2 regions of the Lysinibacillus sp. FSL K6-0075 genome follow, and region 1 is predicted to be linked to the other one. Evidence: riboswitches for the same ligand, from Rfam matches in the RefSeq annotation. Region 1 holds a riboswitch; the other holds the start of a gene.
What was found. A riboswitch is a leader RNA that binds a small molecule or an ion and turns the genes downstream of it on or off. The one in region 1 is predicted to bind FMN.
Positions count from the first base shown of each region.

Region 2: linked by a shared signal. The riboswitch ahead of MHB65_RS06410 (ECF transporter S component) and the one ahead of ribE (riboflavin synthase) in region 1 are both predicted to bind FMN.

Region 1 covers NZ_CP151947.1:1,691,268-1,703,920, reverse strand. Annotated here, with positions in the region: gene MHB65_RS08175 (ATP-binding protein) at 1-542, opposite strand, end outside; gene MHB65_RS08170 (spore germination protein) at 854-2,305, opposite strand; gene ribE (6,7-dimethyl-8-ribityllumazine synthase) at 2,460-2,927, opposite strand; gene ribB (3,4-dihydroxy-2-butanone-4-phosphate synthase) at 2,943-3,572, opposite strand; gene ribE (riboflavin synthase) at 3,599-4,237, opposite strand; FMN riboswitch at 4,458-4,583, opposite strand; FMN riboswitch at 4,700-4,825, opposite strand; gene MHB65_RS08150 (YibE/F family protein) at 5,045-6,169, shown strand; gene MHB65_RS08145 (YibE/F family protein) at 6,166-6,942, shown strand; gene MHB65_RS08140 (DHA2 family efflux MFS transporter permease subunit) at 7,874-9,259, shown strand; gene MHB65_RS08135 (HAD-IA family hydrolase) at 9,481-10,098, shown strand; gene MHB65_RS08130 (methyl-accepting chemotaxis protein) at 10,145-10,969, opposite strand; gene MHB65_RS08125 (VanW family protein) at 11,069-12,049, opposite strand; gene MHB65_RS08120 (TPM domain-containing protein) at 12,221-12,653, opposite strand, start outside.
Region 2 covers NZ_CP151947.1:1,353,747-1,366,399, forward strand. Annotated here, with positions in the region: gene resA (thiol-disulfide oxidoreductase ResA) at 1-436, shown strand, start outside; gene MHB65_RS06380 (cytochrome c biogenesis protein ResB) at 443-2,119, shown strand; gene ccsB (c-type cytochrome biogenesis protein CcsB) at 2,116-3,297, shown strand; gene MHB65_RS06390 (response regulator transcription factor) at 3,413-4,129, shown strand; gene MHB65_RS06395 (ATP-binding protein) at 4,122-5,897, shown strand; gene sigX (RNA polymerase sigma factor SigX) at 5,955-6,509, shown strand; gene MHB65_RS06405 (RNA polymerase subunit sigma) at 6,506-7,792, shown strand; FMN riboswitch at 7,930-8,116, shown strand; gene MHB65_RS06410 (ECF transporter S component) at 8,335-8,922, shown strand; gene MHB65_RS06415 (sodium-dependent transporter) at 9,164-10,510, shown strand; gene MHB65_RS06420 (STAS domain-containing protein) at 10,565-10,951, opposite strand; gene MHB65_RS06425 (methyl-accepting chemotaxis protein) at 10,990-12,653, opposite strand, start outside.

The DNA of each region.
Region 1 (12,653 bases):
TTTAGCGTATCTGCACTGATGTCAATGCCTAAATACCCGATAATTTTCCCATTGTCATCTTTGATGGGTGCACCAACCGACAAATAAGACCCATGTACAGAATCATGAATTACCTCTGTGACATAGGTTTCACCGTTATAGGCTTTTTTAACTTGCTTTGCAGGAACAGTACAAATCACCCCAATTCCAAAGCCCTCTTTCATTTCTTTTGGCATCCCCGTAATCATGGCTATTGATACTTCAGGATTGTCCACCTTTAAGGTATAAACAAACAGTGCCCCTAATTTTATTCTTGCATCATTTAAATAATTTCTTACTTTCCAATAATAATCATTTTCCTGTGGATTATTCAAAAATTGCTGATATGCATCCGTATCAATGGATGCAGCAATAGAATGGGCTGCCTCTAAACTTTGATTGGCAATCGACTCTTCAACGGTCTTTTTTATTTTTACATAGGATGTAAAGATGTTTAAACTTGTAAACAAACATAATAAAATCGTTGATAGAATTAATATTAGTTTTATTTTTCTATTTTTCATAAAAAACGGTACTTCCTCATCTATAAATATTCTAGAATATTATTATATTATAATTAACTCTATTTTTTGTTTGTAAAGCAAACATTGCTTGTCTATCCTACATAAATTAAAACACAAAATCAATTTTTATTTTATTCATTCCTAAAATTACACACCGTAACCAATAGTTTAATAATCCTTGACAAGAAAGTAAACTAAAAAGGTAAGTAATAGCGTTTTATGTCTCATTTCCTATTTAAATGGAAAATGGAAAAGGCCACTAAAGCAAAGGTCACAAAAAAGATCAGGTACCGACAATACCTGATCTTCTCCTACATTTGCTTCTTCTTATCCGAAGTACGTGTTTGATCCTGTGGCTTTAAAAACGAAGGTCGTTTCGTATAGCCCTTTGGAGAGGGGCGCAATAATGATTTTCGAAGACTGCCCTTTTCGAAGTCTGCACTAAAGTTTATATAGGGCACTCCCAAGACTTGCATATTAGCCGTATATAGCAGTATGAAAAAGACTGAAATAAAGAAACCAAATAAACCAAAAAACGCAGAAGCAATAATAATGATTAATCGAAAAATACTCATAGCCGTTACAAAGGATTGATTGACCAGTGTAAAAGCAGCAATACTTGAAATGGCAATCACAACAATCATCGAAGGGCTTGTGACACCTGCTTTAATGGCAGCATCACCAATAATTAATCCTCCCACAACACTGATTGAGCCACTGATTGCACTTGGAAGACGCAAGTTGGCTTCCCGAAACATTTCAAACATAAATAGCATCATTAATATTTCAAGAATCGTTGGAAAAGGTAGCCCTGTTCTCGACTCAACAACCGTTGCAAGAAGAATAAAAGGAAGCTGCTCTTGATGATAAGTCGTCAACGCAAGCCACCAACCTGGTAATAGCATACTAATTAATATCCCTACAATTCGAAGTAATCGCTCCAGTGAACTGACAATGATTGGATATTCATTATCCTCTGCCGATTTAAAGAGCAGCATAATATTTGTAGGCGTAATTAAAGCATAGGATACGCCATCAATCATTATTAGTATTCTTCCTCTAATTAATGACTGCAAAGCAAAATCAGGTCTTCCTGTATAATCATGTCTTGGAAGGATGGTTGCTGTCTTTTCGATTGTTTCCATTAACAAATCACCATTGATAACAATATCCGTATCGATTTTTTGTAATTGAAGTCGAATTTGTTCCAGCATATTTAAATTCACAATGTCTTCCATATAAAGGATGGCTACTGTTGTTTTAGAGCGCTTGCCAATTTCTAATGTCTCAACACTAAAAGAATTAGTGGGTAATCGTTTTCTTAATAAAGCAATATTAATAAAAACATCTTCAATAAAGTCATCTCTAGGCCCTTTGACCACTAGTTCGAGTGTTGTTTCCCCAGGCTCTCGATTTGGTCTTTTTGAAATATCGCTAGAATAAAGTAATTGATTTTCTTCAAAATACAATAAGACATGGCCTTTATAGACTCTTGTCACTGCATCCTCTTTCGATAAAATCTTTTGTAAATAGGGTATGTGTAAATGCTGTTCGATTTCTTCCTCTAACATGTCCTCAGAGACTTTGCTTAACAAAGATTGAACACGTTGAACAACCACAGTTTGAAGTATTTGCTCATTGACCATTGCATCACAAGTTATCAAATGTACTGTATATTGCTGAAAATTATATTGTTGGAAAATCACATCAGCAGAGCGTTGAAATAGTGATTTCAACATTTTCAAATTGATCATTTGTTCCATTGATGAAATACTTCTCATCTCCTACTGAGCCAGCTCAAGATTAGTACATTTATGAAAACAATCACCTTCAATAAATACACTTAAGCATATTTTTCCCACGGTTGTTCAAAATATTCAAAGAAACAAATGTTATGACGAGTTATTCCAATTATCCTCAGCCAATCATTTTCTTTAGATTCGCCATCTCGATTGCAGACATTGCAGCATCATAGCCTTTATTACCAGATTTCGTGCCTGCTCTTTCAATCGCCTGTTCAATATTTTCAGTCGTGACAATACCGAAAATAACAGGTACATTCGTTGTTAGCGATACATTGGCAATGCCTTTTGCTGATTCATTACAAACATAGTCATAATGAGTTGTAGAGCCACGAATAACGGTACCTAAACCAATAATGGCATCATATTTCTTTGTTTCTGCCAGTTGTTTCGCAATAAAAGGAACTTCAAAAGCCCCTGGAACCCATGCGACATCAATAGATGCGGGATTAACCCCATGGCGTGTTAAACCATCCATTGCTCCATCCAATAATTTGCTTGTAATGAACTCATTAAAACGACCTACAACTACTGCAATTTTTAAATCCGTTCCAATTAATTGTGCTTCAAATGTTTGACCCATTGTTCTTGCTCCTTTTTAAATAGAAATTTTATTTTCATTTGTGGATAACTGATTACGATAAACAACCAATGCTTCTATTGATATCATTTTTAAGCCATGATGTGCCGCGAACTTTGTCAGTTCCTCAAAACGAAGCATTTGCCCATCATCCCCCATAATTTCACAAATAACACCTGCTGGTATACTATGACAAAGCTTCGCCAAATCAACTGTCGCTTCTGTATGCCCTCTCCGTTCTAACACACCATGCTCCTTCGCAATCAGCGGAAAAATATGACCTGGTCGACGAAAATCAGTCGGCTTAGCTTGCTTTTCTATCATTTTCTGTATTGTCAATGCACGCTCAAAGGCGCTAATCCCTGTCGTTGTTTCTTCATGGTCAATACTCACCGTAAATGCGGTTTGATGGTTATCCGTATTGCGCTGAACCATCGGATGTAAATCTAGCTTTTGTGCGATTTGTTGCGAAATCGGTGTACAGATTAAACCTCTACCATAGGTTGCCATAAAGTTGATTGTTGCTGGTGTGATGAATTCAGCGAGTGCCAGCAGATCTCCTTCATTTTCCCGATCCTCATCATCGACCACCACAATCATATTGCCTTGCTTTAAATCCTCAATGGCTTCTTCAATTGTATGTAGCACGATTATCATCTCCTCATTCTGTTATTTTAAAAACCATGTTGTGCTAAATAATCTCTCGTAATTGTTGGCGTTACTTGCCCTTTTTTTAGTTGCTGTAAAATATATTTACCGACTAAATCTGTTTCGATATTAACGATTGCTCCAACCCTCTTCATACCTAAAACGGTTTCTTTGTAAGTATGAGGAATGAGCGAAATCGTGACACGATTCGTTTCAACATGAAAAAGGGTTAAGCTTGTGCCATCAATTGTTATGGAACCCTTCGGAATACAAAAGCTTGTTAGTTCCTCTGACATTTCTATATCCATATAAACGGCATTTGCTACTGGACGTATGCGCAAAATTTTACCGACGCCATCGACATGACCAGCAACAAAATGACCGCCAAATCGTCCATTAGCAGGCATGGCACGCTCCAAATTAACTGAATCACCTAGTGCCAGCTGCTGTAAATTTGTTGCTTTGACTGTTTCAGGCATAACATCCATTGTAAGCTGCTGTTCAGTAAAATGTGTCACCGTTAAACAAACACCATTGACTGCTATACTGTCGCCAAGCTTGACATCCTCCGCTATCATGGCTGATTGAACCGTAATTTTCATACTGTCCCGATCGCTTTGCACAGCTTTTACGACACCAATATCCTCTACAAGCCCTGTAAACATTCCATCACCTACTCTTCTTATTAGCTCTTCTATCCTTCACTTTTGAAGTTTTATCCGTCATTTTTGAAAGTCTATCCACCTGTTTTTGTATTTTATCCTTCTCCCTTCACTAGTTACCAATAAAAAATAAAAACCCCTTTCATCAAAGGGGTTTTGGGAGTATAAGACATCAACAAATAAGCCTACTTGAAAACGATTTTTTTCATAGACTGTCATCTCATTTGTTCTTCTCCCATCCAGACTATCACTGTCGGTTTTGGATTTGCACCAAATCAGCTTGCGCTCACGGACTTTGAATTGCTTCATCACCGCCGATTGGGAATTTCACCCTACCCCGAAGAACATCTTCTATTCGATTGTAGCTAAATAAAAAAACTTCCCAAAAGATGATTGGGAAGTGGTGTAATAAATGCATAGTCAAATAAACCTTCTAAATTAGAATCAATTTAAAAAGCTCGCATTTTTACCCTTCTCCCATCCAGACTGTCACTGTCGGTTTTGGATTTGCACCAAATCAGCTTGCGCTCACGGACTTTGAATTGCTTCATCACCGCCGATCGGGAATTTCACCCTACCCTGAAGGATACTTTTATTTAGCTAGTCTTACGATAACACTATTTTATTATATTATCCATCCTTCTTTTTAAATTTTTTCGTCATATAAATTTTAAGCAGCTCTGACGTGACTTGATAAATGTAAAAGAAATTATTAAAATGATGACATTTAACCTGTTTGTGAAACTTCTCAATCAAAAAAACGTTCCTTTACAGGTGACTATTCAGTCTAGCAGTTTGGAGGTCATTTCCTTGACATTTTTAAAAAATATACCGTTTAAGCAAGGTGTTTTCTATGCCTTATTAGCACTCTGTTGTGGAATTTCAATTGTTTTCGTCCATCATAATGAACAATTTTATGATCGACCGATAGCGGAAGTAATACAGGTGAACGTCACAGAATCAGAACCGATGACAGATATGTATGAGAATGAGGATGAATTGTTTACACAGGAAATTACGGCCATGATCAAAAATGGACAGTATAAGGGGCAATCCATTTATTTGATGAATGACTATTCTTCTTCTGGTGCTTTTGATCAAAAATACCATGTAGGTAATGAAATCTTTGTCACCATAGATGATCACGCAACACAATCAGGGTTAACAGGTACCATCCTCGATTTAAAACGTGATCAAACCATGATCATGATTGCGTGGATTTTTATTTTCGCCTTACTCATTATAGGCAAAAGACAGGGCTTGTTTTCTATCATTAGTTTGGTTGTCAATGCCTTAATCTTATCATTTGCATTAGATCTTTATGTTACACATGGAGGCGTAAGTCTGTTATTCGTTAGTGGTATTTGTGCCCTGCTATTTACCATTATTTCGCTCCTACTCATTAGTGGATTGAATACAAAAACGTATGTAGCCATTGTGTCCACACTTTTAGGAACCATTATAGCGCTTATCATTAGCTCAATTGTGATGTGGTTGACAGGTGAAAATGGTCTTCGTTATGAAGAAATGCAATTTTTAACACGGCCCTATCGCACAGTCTTTATGGCCGGTTTATTTATTGGCTCGCTTGGGGCTGTCATGGACGTCTCTATTACGATGGCTTCCTCCATTTTTGCTTTATATGAACAAGACCCTTCTATTTCTGTGAAGGCACTTAAAACTTCTGGGCATGAAATTGGCAAAGATATCATGGGTACGATTACAAGTATTTTATTCTTTGCCTACCTTTGCGGCTCCATACCTATGATTATTCTCTATTTGAAAAATTCTTCCACATTAGGGCTCACATTGTCCTTGAATCTTTCTTTAGAATTAGCCCGTGCCTTAGCAGGGGGGATTGGTGTTGTCCTCACGATTCCTATTAGTCAGTATACTGCTATATTTTTCATTAATCGAAAGAGGGTTCAAGAATGAATGTTATCGTCTTATTAGCAGTTATTTTATTTGCGTTAATGGTGATAGTAGGTGGTAAGCAGGGTGTCCGCTCATTTCTTTCTTTATTTCTAAACTTTGGTGTACTCTTTATCACCATCTTTTTAATGACAAACCCTAAAAATAGTCCTATCATCTTGACGTTTATAGCCTGTACGGTCATTAGTTGTATTAGCCTTTTCTATATCAATAAAACAAACAGTAAAACCATTACAGCCTTTATCGCGACGATGGTGACGATTGTTGTGTTACTGCTATTTATTACCTTTATTACAGAAAAATCGATGATCCAAGGGTTTGGTGAAGAATCGACTGAAGAAATTAGTATCTTTTCCCTCTACATTGGCGTTAATTTTGTGCAGATTGGTGCATCAGTCATTATTATGAGTACGATAGGTGCCATTATGGATGTGGCTATTTCTATCGCCACTTCCATGCATGAGATTTTTTATCGCAATCCCACGATTAGTAGAAAGAAACTATTTACATCTGGGCTAAGTATCGGGAGAGATATTTTAGGAACCGATACCAATACATTATTTTTTGCTTTCTTTGGTGGCTATTTAAGCTTGTTAATCTGGTTCAAGGATCTCTCCTATTCGATTGGCGAGATTGTTAACTCCAAAGTTTTTAGTGCTGAAATGACAACCATTCTTTGTGCAGGCATCGGCATTGCACTGATTATTCCGATTGCCTCCTCCATCAATGCCTATTATTTAATTCGAACACGAGAAAAAACAGAAAAACTGTTGTAAAAAGATACTAGCACCTAGCACTTATATGTGATAGGTGCTACATAGTGTTGAAAAACAAAACCATCAATAGAATTTTTGTGAAAGGTGAAAATGGTTTCCGTTGCAGGCTATTTGCTTTCCTGTGGGCGAGCGCCGAGCCGCTTCCTCCGCTATCGCTCCGTTTAGAGTTTTGCCTGTCTCGCTATCCCACGGGAGTCAAGTAGCCTTCCACTTCAACCCAGAAAACGTAATCTTTTTAGCAAATATTTTCAAATAAAGTGAAGGTGTTTACTACTCTTTATGTCACGCATCACTTTTCCACATTGAAAATAAAAATCCTATCCCCTCTAAGAATACAAATAATGGACTATTTGATCGCTATGCTAGTATGAAAAAAGTAAAGACACTTTGCAGAATGGTTGATTGGAGTGGAGCCAGCGTCACTCCTAGGGGATTTAGCGTCACAGATGAGACCCTGGAGCGAACGGAAGTGAGTGAAGCGGCTCATCGGACGCCCCCTGGAAAGGACGCTGGCGGAACGGAAATCAACCTCTCACCTTGCAAAGTTGCTTTTTCTGCCGTTGACTTCATCTTTTTGCAACAACATGTAGCACCTAGCACTTATATGTGATAGGTGCTAGACATTTCTCCTCGTACCTCTCAAAAAATGAATGTTATGTCAAAAAAGTTTGTCCAAATTGTGAAATCGTATAGTAGAGGCTAAAATTAATGCTTACATTTGAGAATTTTTTTTTGCTATAGTAAAAAACAGAAGAGTTAGTATCGCGGAGGTGTACTAGCTAATAGGAAACACGATCGCTGATAATCCACATCACGATAACTTTATCATGCAGAAGAATGAAATAAGACTAGAATTCCATCTATAAATTTCAGAATGTTCTGTATTTTATTCTTCTATGATAGTCAAACATTTTTTGAAGGAGTTTTTACAGTGAATAAGGAAATAAAAACAGGTCCGATCATGGTGGCTCTCTTAGTAGCCGGCTTTGTAGGACTGTTTAGTGAGACCGCATTAAATATTGCACTAGGAGAGCTAAGCCAGCTCTTCGATGTGGACGCTACAACCATCCAATGGCTGGCAACAGGCTATTTTCTCACATTAGGCATTTTAGTACCTGTGACAGGCATTTTAATGCAAAAGTTTACTACTCGCCAAATGTTTATGGCGTCTTTACTCTTTTCGATAATCGGTACCATGCTTGCCGCTGTCGCACCAGTCTTTGCTGCCTTACTTTTAGCACGTATTATTCAAGCAGCTGGCCTAGCGATTATATTACCATTAACACAAAATGTGATTTTCACGATTTTCCCAGTCAATAAACGTGGTGGTGCTATGGGCGTTATGGGTCTCGTCATTTTGGCAGGACCCGCTTTCGGCCCTACATTGGCAGGGATGATTTTAGATACGCTATCCTGGCACTGGATATTCTGGGTTACCATCCCCTTCCTGTTATTCTCCATCGTTTTTGGTTTTATCTTTATTCCCAATGTGAATGAAACAAAGCAGCTTGCTATTGATGTCTGGTCTATCATCTTATCTACCATTGGCTTTGGTGGCATAGTCTATGGTGTCAGTGCTGGCGGAGATTTAGGCTGGACAAGCATTACCGTTCTTAGCGTCATTTTGCTCGGTATTATCGCCTTATTTTTATTCGTATTGCGACAATTGAAAATGGAACAGCCAATGTTAAATTTGACAGCATTTCAGAATCCCATGTTCGTGTTAGGTCTTCTCATGAATATGATTACCTTCTTCAATATGCTGTCTATGCTAGTGGTGCTCCCTATGTATATGCAAATGGCCCTTTTCGTATCGGCCTTTGTGACAGGTTTAATATTGCTTCCTGGTAGTCTATTAAACTGTCTATTAGCACCTACAATCGGCAAGTTCTTCGATAAATATGGACCTCGTGCAGTCATTACTCCCGGCACGATACTTGTTGTGGTCGGCTATGGACTTTATGCTCTATCTGGTACCGAAACAGCTACTTGGGCATTAGTCGTAACACATATCATCATGATGCTTGGCGTTGGGATGGTATTAGCCTCTGTCCAAACGAATACGCTGAATGCCTTACCAAGGCGATACTTTCCAGATGGTATTGCGATTACACAAACCGCTCAACAAGTGTCTGGTGCAATTGGTATTGCTGTGATGGTGTCGTTGTTCTCAGCAAAACAACAGCAGCTCCTAAGTGACATGACAACTAATACCCAAGAAGCGGCGGCTTCAGGTTCAACATTTGTCTTTACTATCAGTTTTATCCTGGCAATTATCAATGTCGTTCTCTCGTTTTTCTTGAAAAAAACACAATAATTTCTTGATAAAAATGAGGTGTCTCAATGGGCTTTGGAGACACCTCATTTTGTTGTAGCATTTCCGTTGCAATCGCCGCATTATCTGATAATATTTACCATAAGATGTTTACGTACGCTCAAAATGGTTGCTGTTTCACGATGCACTAAATCGCCCATTCCATGTAACATTTTTTAGCATAAGACGTCAATACAACGAGATGAAAAAGGAGAAAGTTTGCAATGAAGCATATTATCTTTGATTTTGATGGGACACTGGCAGATTCAACTGCTGTGTTTGCATCAGCATGGAATACATTAGCCCAAAAATATAAATTTAAAGGCATTGAATTGAAGGAAATTGATGCATTAAAAAAATTATCAATTTCAGAACGCAGTAAATTATTTGACTTTCCGATGTATAAATTGCCCATGATTTTACCGCAATTTTATAAATTATATCGTCAATCATTAAATGATGTTCATCTTTTTGAGGGAATGAAAGAAGTTTTGATAGAAATTGATAAAAGAGGCTATAAAATCCTGATTATTTCCTCTAATTCTAAGGAGAATATTTTAGAATTCCTTAAAATGAACGGTATTCATTGTGTAGCTGATGTTCTTTGCTCCAACCGCATTTTTGGTAAGGACAAAGTAATGAAAAAGTTTTTAAAGGAAGCAAATGTCGAGTCATCTGATGTGATATACATTGGAGATGAGCAAAGGGATATTGTTGCGTGTAAGAAAGCGGGTGTACCCATTATTTGGGTGGAATGGGGCTATGATGCCAAAGAGGTCGTACAAAACGAGGAACCTGAATACAGTGTCACTACACCACAGGAAATTTTAGAGATTATTTAATTATGAAGAAGGATAATAGCACTTGTCTATTATCCTTTTTATATGGTTATCCTTTGATGTCACTAATCTGCATGAGCTTTTCTGCTGTACTATTAACCCCTTTATAGGCATCTGTTAATTCGTACATACTCGCAGCAAATTGCTGTGTAAACGCAGCAATCTGATTGGCTGATGCATTGACTTGATCGATGGATTGTTTAATGTTTTCTAGTTGCACAGTTATGCTATCGGCACTTTCTGTACTACTCTGGGACATTTTTTGTATTTCAGAAGCGACCACAGCAAAGCCACGCCCATGCTCACCTGAACGTGCCGCTTCTATCGATGCATTTAGACCAAGAATTCTCGATTTCATAGCTAAATCTTTTACTAAATGGACAATCACATTAATTTGTTGAATATCGCCTGTCATCAATTCTGAGAAATTAGATAGCTCTTCCAATCGATTGGATACATCCTTACTGGCAATAGCTAACCCTTCATTTGTGGCCGTCATTTCTTCAACAGCACTTGAAAGCTCGGTTGCCAATAGGCGCATACTATCCATTTTTTCATTCGAAATAATGGCACTTAATACGCCAATAACACGTCCTCCTTCAAAAATAGGCTGGGCAGAGGCGATATAGGCTATACCAAATCCTTCAGCGCTACGTTCTTCTTTTATAAATCTTCCCGAGCTTAACGCTATTTCTGTTGCTGTTCCACGATATTTATGTACTGGATCACCAACCCCAACTTTTAAGTCAACCTTTTTCCCTGGTTTGTAGGCAAGCACTCTTTCCGTATCTGCCACGATGACACAAGCATCCTCTGGGTAAGTTACTTGGTATAAATCAATCGAATCGATAGTTGCTTGTAGTTTAGGATGCATTGTTTTTCCTCCCCTAAAAGTTTTCTAATCTGTATCAATTTAACTATATCATGCCATCCAAAAAAAGACACCAACGTCCAGAGGTGTCTTATCACGACATTATGAGTTCTTCAATAATTCTACATATTTTTCTGCCGTTCGAATTTCAATTGTTAGAGAATTCTCTCCATAGCTTGCCTTAATTAAAAATGGTACGTCATTTGCGTTTTGAAACCTAAAATCTAACGTATCATAAGAAACCGTAGCATCTCTACCTTTTGGAACATACCCTACATCTAAGGAATGATGATGTCGCTCCACATATTTGATTGGAATTTGATCTACTGCGTTAAAGAGAGTTGAAGATGTTTGACAGATTCCACCGCCAATACCCATGACTACCTTCTTATTAATAATTTCAGGTGCAGGCTGATAGCCATTTGCTTCGTCTCTCGGTCCCACAATTGTATTAAAAGAAAAATAATCGCCACTGCCTACGATCACATTATTAATGGCTCTTGCAGAAAGCTCTATATTTTTATTTCTTCCTAAATCAGCACGATTGAAATACGTCGTATAGGATGCAACAACTACTTCCTCTAATAAAGGAAGATCCTCAAAATAATAGCCACTTTCTGTTATATAGAGTGGCATTTCTACCTGACCACCAGTCGCTGAAGTTTTTATAATTCGCTCCACTAGTTTACTTTCTTTTAAAATGATTTGCGGCTTCCCCTTGATGACTTGCCCATTTTCATCCAGTCGATCAAGTAGCATACGCTGATCAAAGCCATCTGAAGTATCTGTTCCTCTCGCCCATTCCCTTGCTAATTGTTCTATGTGCTTTTGATAGGCTTGTGGGTCTGTATCGAAGCCAAATTCCTTTGGAAATATTGTTGTAATTACCTTATTCGTAGTTGGATCAACAACCTTTACAATAGGCTCAATCAATTGCTCTTGTTCATATGTAACAGGTTGCTGCACTTCTTCGCGTTGTTGAATTTCTTGTTCTAGCTTGTTATCATTGACCGCTTCTTTATCACATCCTACTAGACCTAGCATCCAGATTATGCCGCTTGTAGCTAACCACTTCTTTTTCAACCATAAACACCACCTCTATCTTCATACTACAGAGACATCTTATTCGTCTATTGCTCATAGTGTGTTGTTTTTTGGTTATTTTTATTTGTTAAGACAGCAAAAACACGCTACGGTGTCAATTGCAAGACATTGTAGCGTGTTTATTTCTTAAAGATGGTGAGGCAACTAACGCTACCATCCTCTATCAGCCCCGCCGCCACCTCCAGAATCATTGTCATTATTATGCCAATAGCTTGTAGAATCCTCAGAACGAGATTTAGCACCTTTTGATTGGTCACCCTTCATAAACAATCCCATAATAAACAGTAAAAGGAAGAATGCTGTAGTAAGTCCAATAGCAGCAAACAGTAAAAATGCCAGCCAGTCAGTCAAGCCCCATTCTGCAAAATTCCAACTTTTTGACTGTGATAGATGCCCTTCTTTCACAGTTTGAATTAATACCTCAAACGTATTGAATATAGCTTGATTAGGCTCTTCTTCTTGTAACGCTGGAATAGTGTAGTCATCAAGAATCTGCCCTGCTAGTTCATCGTAAATAATGCCTGCTAAATCATCACCAACTTCAATACGTGTCTTTCGATCCTCCATTGCTAATACGAATAAA
Region 2 (12,653 bases), 340 kb from region 1:
AGAGTTAGTAGCAGTGGGCTCTAAAGCACCTGACTTCACGTTAGTAGATTTAAACGGTGAAAAGCATAAATTGTCGGATTATAAAGGACAAGGGGTATTTTTAAACTTCTGGGGAACTTGGTGTAAGCCTTGTGAGAAGGAAATGCCTGCGATGGACAATCAGTATCAAGAGTATAAAGATCAGGGTGTACAAACATTAGCGGTCAATATTGCTCAAACAGATTTTGAAGTACAGAATTTTGTCGATCGATATGAGTTGTCATTTCCTGTAGTTATCGACAAAACAAAAAGTGTGATGACTGCTTATAATGTAGGTCAATTACCTGCAACAGTGCTAGTTGATCCAGAAGGCAAAGTAGCCAAAATTATTACAGGTGAAATGACGGAGGAAAATATTGCTTCGTACATGGAATTAGTGAAGCCAGATAAGGAGTAAATGACGATGGAAAAAATCATTTGTGCTTGTGGTCATAGTAATCCATACGGCACGAAGCTTTGTGAGAAATGTGGTCGTCCTTTAACCGAAGAAGAAAAACAAAATAAGGTTGTTGATATGCGCTATGATGGTATGGCCATTCGCTCCAAAACATATAACAAATCTTTCATCGATAAAATATGGAATTTCTTCTCGAGTGTTAAAGTAGGTATATCCTTAATTATTATCACATTAATTGCTGCTTCAATCGGAACATTACTACCGCAAGAGTTTTACGTAAAAGCTTCTGATATGGAGAAAGGAGCTTATTACGCAGACGTATATGGTACATTCGGAAAAATCTATTATACGTTGGGGCTTTCAGATTTATATAGCTCATGGTGGTTCCAAATTTTAGTTGGTATGCTGGCAGTATCGATTATTGTGGCAAGTCTTGACCGAGGCATTCCGCTTTATAAATCATTAAAGAATCAACGTGTTAAAAGACATGAAAGCTTTATGAAGCGTCAGCGCATTGTTGCAGAAGGACAAGTGACGGCGAGTGCGGATGAAACGCTTGATAAAGTGGCTCAAAAAATGACTGAGATGAAGTATTCTGTTCGTCGAGATGGTAGCGCTCTCTTAGCTGAAAAAGGACGCTTCTCTCGTTACGGCCCGTACATAAACCATGTAGGTCTCATCATTTTTTTAGGTGGGGTCATGCTACGTCTAATCCCAGGATTCTATGTGGATGAATCGATATGGGTGCGTGAAGGTGAAACACGAGCGATCAGTGGGATGGAAGGTTATTTCATTGAAAACCGTGACTTTATTTTAGAAACACATGATAATACACCTCAAGGAGAGCAAGTTAAACAGGGTGTGAATGTAGTAGCTAAAAACTTCCAGACCGATATTACACTGTACAAGCAGCCTAAAGACGCATTACCAGGGGATACGGAAAATCTAGAAAAAGTAAAAGACTATTCCATTCGTGTAAACCACCCTTTGAAAGAAGATGGCTTTGCTCTTTACCAGATGGATTATCGTCTAAATGAATTAAAACAAATGAATTTTGAATTAATTAATAAGACGACGGAGAAATCATTAGGTAAGGTAGAGATTGATTTAACAAACCCTAAAAAAGAATATGATTTAGGCAATGGTTCATCCGTTCAAATACTAGTGTATACACCAGATTTTGATGGGTTTGAAAATGGTGAGCCACAAACAAAAACATCAATTCCAAATAATCCCGCGTTTTTATTTAAAATGACAACACCAGAAACACCAGAAGGAGAAGTAAGCTTTGTTGAAATTATGCAACCTCCTTTAGAACCACTTGGTGAAAATAAATACAGAATGAAGTTTGCTAGTGCAGAAATGCGTGACATGTCAGGTATTACGGTACGTAAAGATAGTACCATCCCTATTCTGTTTGTTGGGGGTGTCATCTTTATGATCGGTGTTGCGATTGGCTCTTATTGGAATCATCGTCGTTTATGGCTGCAAGTGGAACCAGACGGCCGTGTGTTAATGGCTGCCCATGTCAACAAAAATATGTTCAGCATGAAAAAGGATTTAGATGCTGTCACAACATTTGCTGCATTGCCTCCGTATACAGATCAGTTAGAGAAAGATGAGGCTGGCGAAGAGTCCACAAATGGTGGCATTAAAGAAAAGGAAGGTGACAACACCTTATGAGTTTGATTGATATAAGTGGAAACTTATTATTTGTAGCGTTTATTGCTTATTTAGTTGCGACATTATTATTTGGTGGTTCAATTAAGCAAGCTAATGCTACTGGTAAGAATACTGGCAAATGGGGCCAGCTTGCCATTGTGGTTACCATTATTGGTTTCCTATCACAGCTTGGCTATTTTATTACGCGTTGGATCTATACTGGACATGCGCCAGTAAGTAATATGTTTGAATTTACGACTGCCTTTGGTATGTTCATTGTCGGTGCGTTTATCTTAATTTATTTTATTTATCGTTTGACTGCACTTGGATTAGTGGCATTGCCTGTAGCACTTTTAATTATCGCTTATGCAGCAATGTTCCCGAAAGAAGTAAGTCCATTAGTGCCGTCGTTACAAAGTTATTGGTTAACGATTCACGTTATTACAGCAGCATTAGGGCAATCTATTTTAGCTATTAGTGCTGTGGCAGGACTTATTTACTTATTAAAAGTAGTAGATTTAACGAAGCGTTCTAAACAACGTTTTTGGTTAGAGGCCGTGATGTACTGTCTTGTAGTAGTTATTGGGTTTGTTGCGGTAACATCTACATTTAGTGCTATGGATTATGAGTCTAGCTATAATTATGTGGATAAAGAAGGAACTACTCGTAAAATTATTTACAATTTACCTCCGATTTTCGGTATGAATGAATATGAAGTGGTTGAAGAACATGGCATGTCACCATTAGTAGAAATGCCAGCATTAATTAATGCTAAAAAATTAACAACTGTTGTTTGGTCATTAATGATAGGATCTATTTTGTATTTATTAATTCGTTTAATCGCTCGCCGTCGAATTAGTGCCATTTTCCAACCACTAGTTAAACGTGTCAATTTACAATTACTTGATGAAATTGGTTATCGTTCAGTGTTGATTGGTTTCCCTGTATTCTCCCTAGGTGCTTTAATCTTTGCGATGATTTGGGCACAAATTGCTTGGAGTCGATTCTGGGGTTGGGATCCAAAAGAAGTATGGGCTCTTATTACATGGTTATTCTATGCAGCATTCCTGCATTTACGTTTATCAAAAGGCTGGGAAGGTCGAAAATCTGCTTGGTTAGCATTAATTGGTTTCGGGATTATTTTATTCAACCTAATTGCTGTTAACTTAATCCTTGCAGGTTTACACTCCTACGCGTAACCTGTGAAACAACAAGCCTTTTCGCTGTAGCGAAGAGGCTTTCTTTTCTTTTCAATATGTGTCACAGCATGTACAATAGAAGGTAGAGAAAGATTGGAAGAGAGGGATCGTGAAAGTGTCAGAAAATATTTCAGTATTAGTAGTAGACGACGAGGATCGTATTCGCCGCTTATTAAAAATGTATCTAGAGCGAGAAGGATACCTTGTTGACGAGGCAGAAAATGGTGAACAAGCGATCGAGAAATCTTTAGAAAAAGAGTATCACTGTATTTTACTTGATATTATGATGCCTGAAAAAGATGGGCTAGAAGTGTGTGCGGAAATTCGAGAACGCGCAGCAACACCGATTATTTTATTAACTGCAAAAGGCGAAGAAGCGAATCGTGTACAAGGCTTTGAGCTTGGCGCAGATGACTATATTGTAAAACCATTTAGTCCTCGTGAGGTTGTTTTACGTGTGAAGGCTATTTTACGCCGTTCACAAGCTTTCTCACCAACGACGAATGCATCCTCTTCAAAAGATTTGGTGGTGTTCCAGCATTTAATGATTGATCACGATGCACACCGTGTAACAGCAGAGGGGATTGAGGTCAATTTAACACCAAAAGAGTATGAATTACTGTATTTCTTAGCGAAATCGCCAGACAAAGTATTTGACCGTGAACAACTACTAAAAGAAGTATGGCATTATGACTTCTTTGGTGATTTACGTACAGTGGATACACACGTAAAACGGTTACGTGAAAAGCTCAACCGAGTTTCTGAAAACGCTGCTAAAATGATTGTGACAGTTTGGGGCGTTGGATACAAATTTGAGGTTGTCAATGAATAGAATATGGAATAGTGTTGTCGGGAAGCTATGGGTAACCATATTGCTTCTCGTTTCATTTGTATTATTTGTTTTCACGGTATTAATGCTTGAATTTCTTCAAAATTATCATATGCAGCAAGCAGAAATTTCATTGCGTCAGACAGCTGCAACAGTGGCAAGTATAGTAGATGACAATGAAACAGCAGAATCTACTTCGGAATTATTAAAAGATATTTTACCTACAGGGACCAATGCATTGATTGCGATAAGCCATGTTGAAGTATCCTTTGCAATGCAGGAGGGTGTCAACAAAAAAGAAATACAAGATACTATTTTAGCCAATAAATCTTTTCATGAAGTGTTTCAATCAGATGAACCCATTATTAAAGAAATGATGATGCCTTCTTCTACTGATCAAGAAAAGATGGAATCGTATGTCGTACTTGGTTTCCCCCTAAATGTTGAAAATACAGTACATGGAGCTGTCTTCATCTATCAAAGCCCAGATGCGCTACATAAAACGTCTAAGGAAACAACGAAAATTGTCTTTTTAGCTGCCTTCATAGCATTTGTGCTGACGACATTCTTCGCATTTTTCCTTTCTTCACGTATTACTTCGCCATTAAGAAAAATGCGTGAGTTGGCTTTTGAAATCGCGAAAGGGAATTTTGAAGCGAAAATGCCTACAACGCAAAATGACGAAATTGGTCAACTTGCCGTTGCCTTCAATCAAATGGGCCGTCAATTAAAGCATAATTTAGAGGTTATTAATCAAGAAAACGAACAGCTTTCGAATATTTTGACTTCTATGACAGATGCAGTGATTACCTTTAACCGTGATCGTACAATATTATTAAGTAACCCACCAGCAGAACGTTTAATGCAAAAGTGGTTTGTGAATAAAGGCTCGCAAAGTGCAAAGCCTATCCCTCCAGAGCTGTATCATATGCTTGATCATGTGCTGATGTTTGAGGATAAACTAGAAGAGGAAATTGAAATGGACGGCAACTACTACACATTTACGATTAGTCCTCTCTATAGTGGTGAAATGATACGTGGGGCTGTGGCTGTTATTCGTGATATGACTGAACAACATCGCTTAGAAAAACTAAGATCCGATTTTATAGCCAATGTCTCTCACGAACTAAGGACACCGATTGCTATGCTACAAGGTTACTCTGAAGCATTAATGGACGATGATTTTATTCAGGATCAGGAAGAGCGTAATGAGATTACCAAAATCATTTATGATGAATCGAAGCGAATGGGTCGCCTTGTGACAGATCTATTAGATTTGGCACGCATGGAATCAGGGCATATGACGCTTTATAAAGATGAATTACCGATCAATTCGACATTCGAGCGTATTACACAAAAATTTGCTCAGGTAGCAAAGGAAAAGCACGTTCGTCTGCAATTTGACAGTGAATTTAATGACGAGGCCATGATTAATATTGATGAGGATCGGATTGAACAAGTGCTTACAAATTTAGTCGATAATGCACTTAGACATACAGATGAAGGGTCTGTGACTGTAAAAATCGAGCAGGAGCCGACATTTGCTAAAATATCTGTTCAAGATACAGGGCATGGCATTCCTCAGGATGACTTACCATATGTCTTTGAACGCTTTTACAAAGCCGATAAGGCACGTACCCGTTCCAAAGGCGGAACTGGTCTCGGCTTAGCCATTGCTAGAAATATTGTGAAGGCACACTCAGGTAATATTATGGTAGACAGTGTGCTGAAAGAGGGTACGACCTTCACGTTTTATTTACCGTTCGATTAATAACATGTATTGCTATTAATTGGCTGTAACTTCTATGAATGTAAGACGACAAATATTATAGAACGGGGGTGGAGTGCTTTGAATGACTCCGTGTTCCATCGACTATACGATGCATATCACCAAGACGTGTTTCAGTTTTTAATATATTTAGTAAAAAACCGTACACTTGCCGAAGATTTAGCACATGAAGTTTATGTACGAGTGTTGCGCTCATATGATCAATTTGCAGGGAATAGTAGTGAGAAAACATGGCTATTTGCTATTGCCAAAAATGTAGCGATTGATCATTTTAGAAAGCAAGCTGTACGCCAAAAGCATTCACATGATTTCTTTGACTGGGAAACGGAACAGCTCCATTCAACCACACCATCACCGGAAGATATGCTACAGGCCAGTGATGAATTTATGCAGGTAGAATCAGCACTTGAAAACTGTACAGGCGACCAAAAAATGGTCATTATAATGCGCTATTTTCAGGACTTATCGATCGCAGAAACAGCGCAAATACTAGATTGGACAGAAGCTAAGGTAAAAACGACCCAGCATCGAGCCATTAAATTTTTAAGGCAACAGCTACAGCCGATTAGAGAACAGGAGGCGAAACGGCAATGACGCATAAGCCATTTGATGATGAACAGCTTGAATATGTATTGAACAATGCCCCTAAGCTTTCTGACCACCGTTCAAAAGAAGAAATATTAAATCGGTTAATGGCAGATGCTCGCTTGCAGGATAATAGTCACCTTCAAGAAGCGATACAACAACCTATAGAGAATGAAGAAGCACAACAAGAAAGTAAACCTTTGATCCAAGATGAACGACCATCACGATTTAAGTTCCGAAGAATGCCGATTTTTACGAGTGTAGCAGCAGTTTTCGCGCTAACGGTACTCGTTGGCTCCATGTTCATGAATAATGATGCTAGCCAAAAAGATCTAGCTAGTACTCCAGAAACGGCTAATTACGCTACTTTACAGGAAGATCGTTCTGCTAAAGACGCTGCTACGCAGGATGAAGCGCTTCAATCCAGTATTGTATCGGAGCATGAGCGCATGTTATCTTTACGGTCATCTGTCTATGAGGAAGATGTGAAAGATGCTGTCGTTTTCCGTATTGGTTTAGCAGGACGTGATGCGGAAAGTGTGCCAATGACATATGTGATACCAAATGAGCGTGTAGCAACTGATTTTGGAACAGAAAAACCTTCTACTCTACAGATGTATGAGAAATACGCTCCTCAAATTGATGAAGAAGCCAAAGGGTTTACAGATTATCATCCTTTTAAAGGTGAACTGAAGGAGAAGGAAGACAAGCTTGTCCACGTTTTACCAAAGGACAATGACTATGATGTTGCTTCAGCTACCGTCAATGAGTATAAAGGAACTTTGGAAGATACATTCTCAGATTCTGAATATACGGAAGTGGAGATTCAAAATGAAGATGGCACACCTTATGAGTTTTCTCAAGAGGGCGAGCCAAGCCAAGCTATGTCATTAACAAACGCCAAACATTTTAATTATTATTTATACCAAGATGGTAATGGTGCGGAATATCTGTCACCAGATTTCCGTCAAACATTTGCAAATGTTACAGAGGCACTTACACTCATGAAAAACAAAAATGATGATGTTTATGTAACAGTTGTTCCTGAAAACGTGACTTATACCGTGAAAGAGGAAGCGGAAGGTGTCGTCGTTACATTTGATATCCCCTTAGATTTAGCATCGATGGAGCCAATCCGCGCCACGCAATTGATTGAGGCCATGATGTTAACTGCTGCTGGCTTTGGCCAACAATTACGCTTAGATAATGTGGTCCAAGAAAGCTGGGAAGGATTCGATTTGAAAACGTATTTGCCAAAGCCTGTGGGGCCAAATAAACAATATATGCCTTAGTCAAAAATGGAGCATTCCTGTAGCATGGAATGCTCCATTTTTATAATACATACAAATCTAATCGGATTTTTTTAAGCAGAACTATTTACTTTTTCTTGATAATTAATTATAGTAAGGTTGTAGTATAAAATAATATGATTCATCTTCGGGGCAGGGTGAAAATCCCGACCGGCGGTAATAGAGTGGTAAACCGTTAATGTTTTTCATTAACTCGAATGGTTTATGCTACACTCTTCAGCCCGCGACCTGTGCAAATTTATTTGCATGGCTGACTTGGTGTGATTCCAAGGCCGACAGTTAAAGTCTGGATGGGAGAAGATGGAGGTACGATCGTCATTCATTGTTATGAAGTGAACTATAGCCGAGCGCTTTTTTGTAGAGCTTTTTAAACAGTGCTCAAAAAATAGTTTATATTGACGCTTATTCGTCATGCCTTTCTCCCTTGTGCTTTTTCATGCATAAGGGTTTTTTCATGCTAACAATTGAAAGATCGTCACCTTTCTTCTTGCGAGATTGAATCAGCAAAGAGGAGAGAGTTTTCTATGAAGAAGAATGTTAAACTTCAATCGTTTATTACGATTGGTATGCTGAGCAGTATTTCGTTTTTATTAATGCTTTTTAATTTCCCGATTCCGCCGTTCCCAGCATTTTTGGAAGTGGACTTTAGTGATATGCCTGCATTAATAGCAGCCATCACAATGGGGCCTGTAGCTGGTATTTTAGTAGAGTTATTTAAAAATGTATTGGATTGGATTTTCTCAGGAACGCCAACAGGTGTGCCAGTAGGTCATATTGCTAACTTTACAACAGGCATTTTATTTATTTTACCAGTAAGCTTTATTTTTAATCGCTTTAAAACAATTGCTGGTCTTGTTGGAGGTTTAGCAACAGGTACAGTCGTTATGGCAGTAGGCATGAGTATTTTAAACTATGTAGTATTTTTACCAATGTACACATACTTCTTAGGAATGGAACCTGTTGTAGGTGACTCACTTTATAAAATGATTGTCGCTGGGATTTTACCATTTAACATTGTGAAAGGTATTTTATTAACGGCTATTATGGCGTTTTTATTTACAACAATGCGCAAATGGATCGACCGTCAGCGTTCTATCTATATATCAAAATAATATACGCTAACCTCGGGTGAATATACCCGAGGTTTTTTGTTGAAGGAATGATGGATAGGGTTTAAGGTGTAACGGATAAATTACTAAAAGGAACGGAAAGAAAGGCAAAACTAACGGATAAACATAGAAAAAAGTAATGGAGTAAGCAAGCTATCTAGTACTTTATCATTATGACCTAGTCGAAAGCTATATTTTCATGTAAAATAGGGAAGAGTTTAGAATGTTTGAGGAGTTTGAAGAGATGAGTGAACAAAAGGGACAGTGGTCTAGTAAATTAGGATTTATTCTAGCATCAGCGGGTGCTGCAATTGGACTAGGGGCAATTTGGAAACTACCCTATGTAACGGGACAAAGTGGTGGGGGAGCGTTTTTCCTAATCTTTGTGTTATTTACCTTGTTAATAGGGTTACCAATGCTATTGTCCGAGTATGTTTTGGGGCGTGGTACACAATCGGAGGCTGTAACGGCATATAAAAAAATTGCTCCGACAAAGCCAAGCTGGGCTTGGATTGGTCGAATGGGTGTACTAGGTTGTTTTTTATTATTAACTTTTTATAGTGTAGTTGGAGGTTGGATCTTTATTTATAGCGGGCTCGGTGTTGCTGGCGCTGTAATCGATCCAGCAGTAGATCCTGCTGAACTATTTGGAAAAATTATAGGTACGCCTTGGATTACGCTAGTTGGTTTAGTATTGTTTACATTAGCCAATGTACTTGTGATTTCGTTAGGTGTACAAAATGGGATCGAAAAGGCCAATAAATGGATGATGCCGCTACTCTTTATAATGTTCATTGTCCTTGTTGTGCGTGCTGTTACATTGGATGGGGCAATGGAGGGCGTAAAATTCTTCTTATGGCCTGATTTCTCAAATATTACTGGAAAGGCATTATTAGAAGCGCTGGGGCAATCGTTCTTTGGGTTAGCAGTGGGATTCTCTTGTCTTGTTACATATAGTTCCTATCTAAAAAAGGATGTAAGTCTGCCAAATTCAGCAGGTTCTGTTGTGCTGTTAACTGTGCTAGTCTCATTTTTAGCAGGATTAGCGATTTTCCCTGTTGTGTTCGCTTTTGATTTAGAGCCAGCAGCGGGTCCAGGCTTGCTATTTATGGTGCTACCAACAGCTTTCAGTCAAATGCCATTCGGTGAAGTATTTTTAGCGATGTTTTTATTACTATTTTTATTTGCCACATTAACGTCATCATTTAGTTTATATGAAATTATTGTCGCGGCATTTATGGAACATAGTCAGAAATCCCGTCCAATGTGGACACTTTTACTTGGTATAGTCGTATTTATTGCAGCTATTCCAGCAGCACTTTCTTCTAGTGTTCTATCGGATGTAACGATTTTTGAGAAAAGTATTTTTGATGCAACCGATTTTCTAGTGTCAAACATCATGCTTCCATTAGGAAATTTATTCATTGCTATCTTTATTGCCCATGTAGTGGATAAAGAATTTGTGAAAAGAGAATTGTTAATGGGTAGTCAAATGGGACAAGGCTATTATTCATCATATCGTATGTTAATGTTAGTTGTCGTACCGATTATCATTCTTGTCGTGTTTGTTAATATGCTACTGCAATATTAAAGAAAAGGTGTATTCCATCTAACAGGAATACACCTTTTTTTAGTATGACAAGGATTAATACTCGTTAAGTGATAGCTCTCCTAGCCAATCTTCTTTAATAATTTTCTTTGCTTGTTCTTCGCTTTTGGCAATAGGGAATACTTTATCAACCTGTGAAATAGCGAATAAGTTGCGAATGAAATCATCGACGACAATAATGGCAATTTTTTTATCTTTTACAGACACCTTCTTAGCGAAATTGACGATCATACCGAATCCAGTGCTATCAATATTTGTAACCCTTTGCATATCGATAATGTATCCGTGTTTTGTGTCCAAGCTAAGTGTTTGCAGCTCTGACTTTATATCTTCGATTATCCCGTATTCTAAATCGCCAGTAAACGCAATCACAATATAATCAGCCTTTGTGTCAATATTCATTGCAATGTTCTTCTGATTCATCCTATAGCGCCTCCATTTTTCTTTACTTGTTTGGGGATTTATTCAAACTTAAATTTATTAACTTCATTTTGTAAATTATCAGCAATTGATGATAGCTCATCTGAACTTTGTGTAATTTCTGCAACTGTCGCATATTGCTCTTCAGAAGTCGCGGCAATCTCCTCTGTAGCTGCTGCAGCGTCTTCGATAATACGTGAAATATCTTGGATAGCTTGTTGCACACCTAAGGAGTTGTCGTTAACATGTGTAAATGCAACCTTCATTTGTTCGACACCTTCTTCTGTTTCGACAACTTTCTCCACGATTTCTTTTAAGGCACTTCCACCTTTATTAATGATTGTTACTTGCTCCTCGACCGCCAATAGATTGCTTTCCATCGTCCTTACCGTCACAGAAGTTTCGGCCTGGATATCATTAATGAGATTTGTAATTTGACCTGCTGCTAAACTTGACTGTTCTGCTAGCTGACGAACCTCTGATGCAACGACAGCAAAGCCTTTTCCTTGATCACCTGCTCGTGCTGCTTCGATGGCTGCATTGAGTGCCAACAGATTCGTTTGCTCAGCAATGCCTGTGATAACGGTAATAATACCACCAATTTCTTCAGAGCGCTTGCCTAACTTCTGGATAGAATCAGTTGCATAAGACACAGTTTTCGTTACATCACCTAAATGCATTATCGCTTCATTGATGGCTTCTTCTCCTTTACGTGCGATATGAGTTGATTCAATAGCGCTATTTAAAGTGATTTCGGCCTTTTGTAAGCTCTTTGATACTTCCTCAATCGTTTTTTGCATCATGGAAACGATTCGTTCAGCCTGGTCGGATTGAGTCGTAGTACCAACAGCAATTTCATTCATTGTCAATGCGATTTGGTTAGATGCTTCACTTGTTTGATGGGATGATTCTGCTAAAGTGTGTGACGACTTTGCGATTTGATGTGCGCTGCCAGCCACAATCGTTATCGTCTCTGTTAAATGATTTTTCATACTACTAAATGCGCGTGCTAGTTCAGCGATTTCATCTTTGCCTTTCGGGTTTAACAGTTTAACATTTAAGTTTAGCTCTGCTAGCTCCTTGGCATTTGTACTTAGAATATTAATCGGATTAACAATTTGTTTTTGTAAGAACCAACTAATTCCTCCAATCATCACAATGGCAATCACTAAGGAAATGGCTACATTCTCCAGTGCTGATTTTGTGGCAATGCTTATATAAGGAGCGGTAGGGACAGCGGTTGCCCATACGCCGATAACCTCCCCTTGGCTATTTACTATAGGATCATAGGCTGCTTGATGTAAACTTCCTAAGACATTGGCAGAACCGATAAAGCGCTTTTTTTCTCCTAGCACAACAGTAGCAACCTCGTCAGAAACCTTTGTATTTAAAGCGCGTTGACCGTTATCCACTATATTGGTACTTATACGAGTATCGTTTTGAAAGATGGATACAGCATTCCCGTTTGTGAGTTCTCCAACTTTATCAGCTGCCTCAAAATTTTCTACCATATTGATATCGCCCTTATAGAGTTGGTTGTTTTTAATGGACCATTCTCCAGGATATTTAGCGTCTAAATATTCATAGCTTACCTGTATATCTGATAGAAGCTTTGTATCAGCACTTTCTAATAGATTGTTCTTGGCAACAAAAAAATTGACTCCTGCTAAAAGGGAAGTAAGTAAGATAATACAACCAAATATAA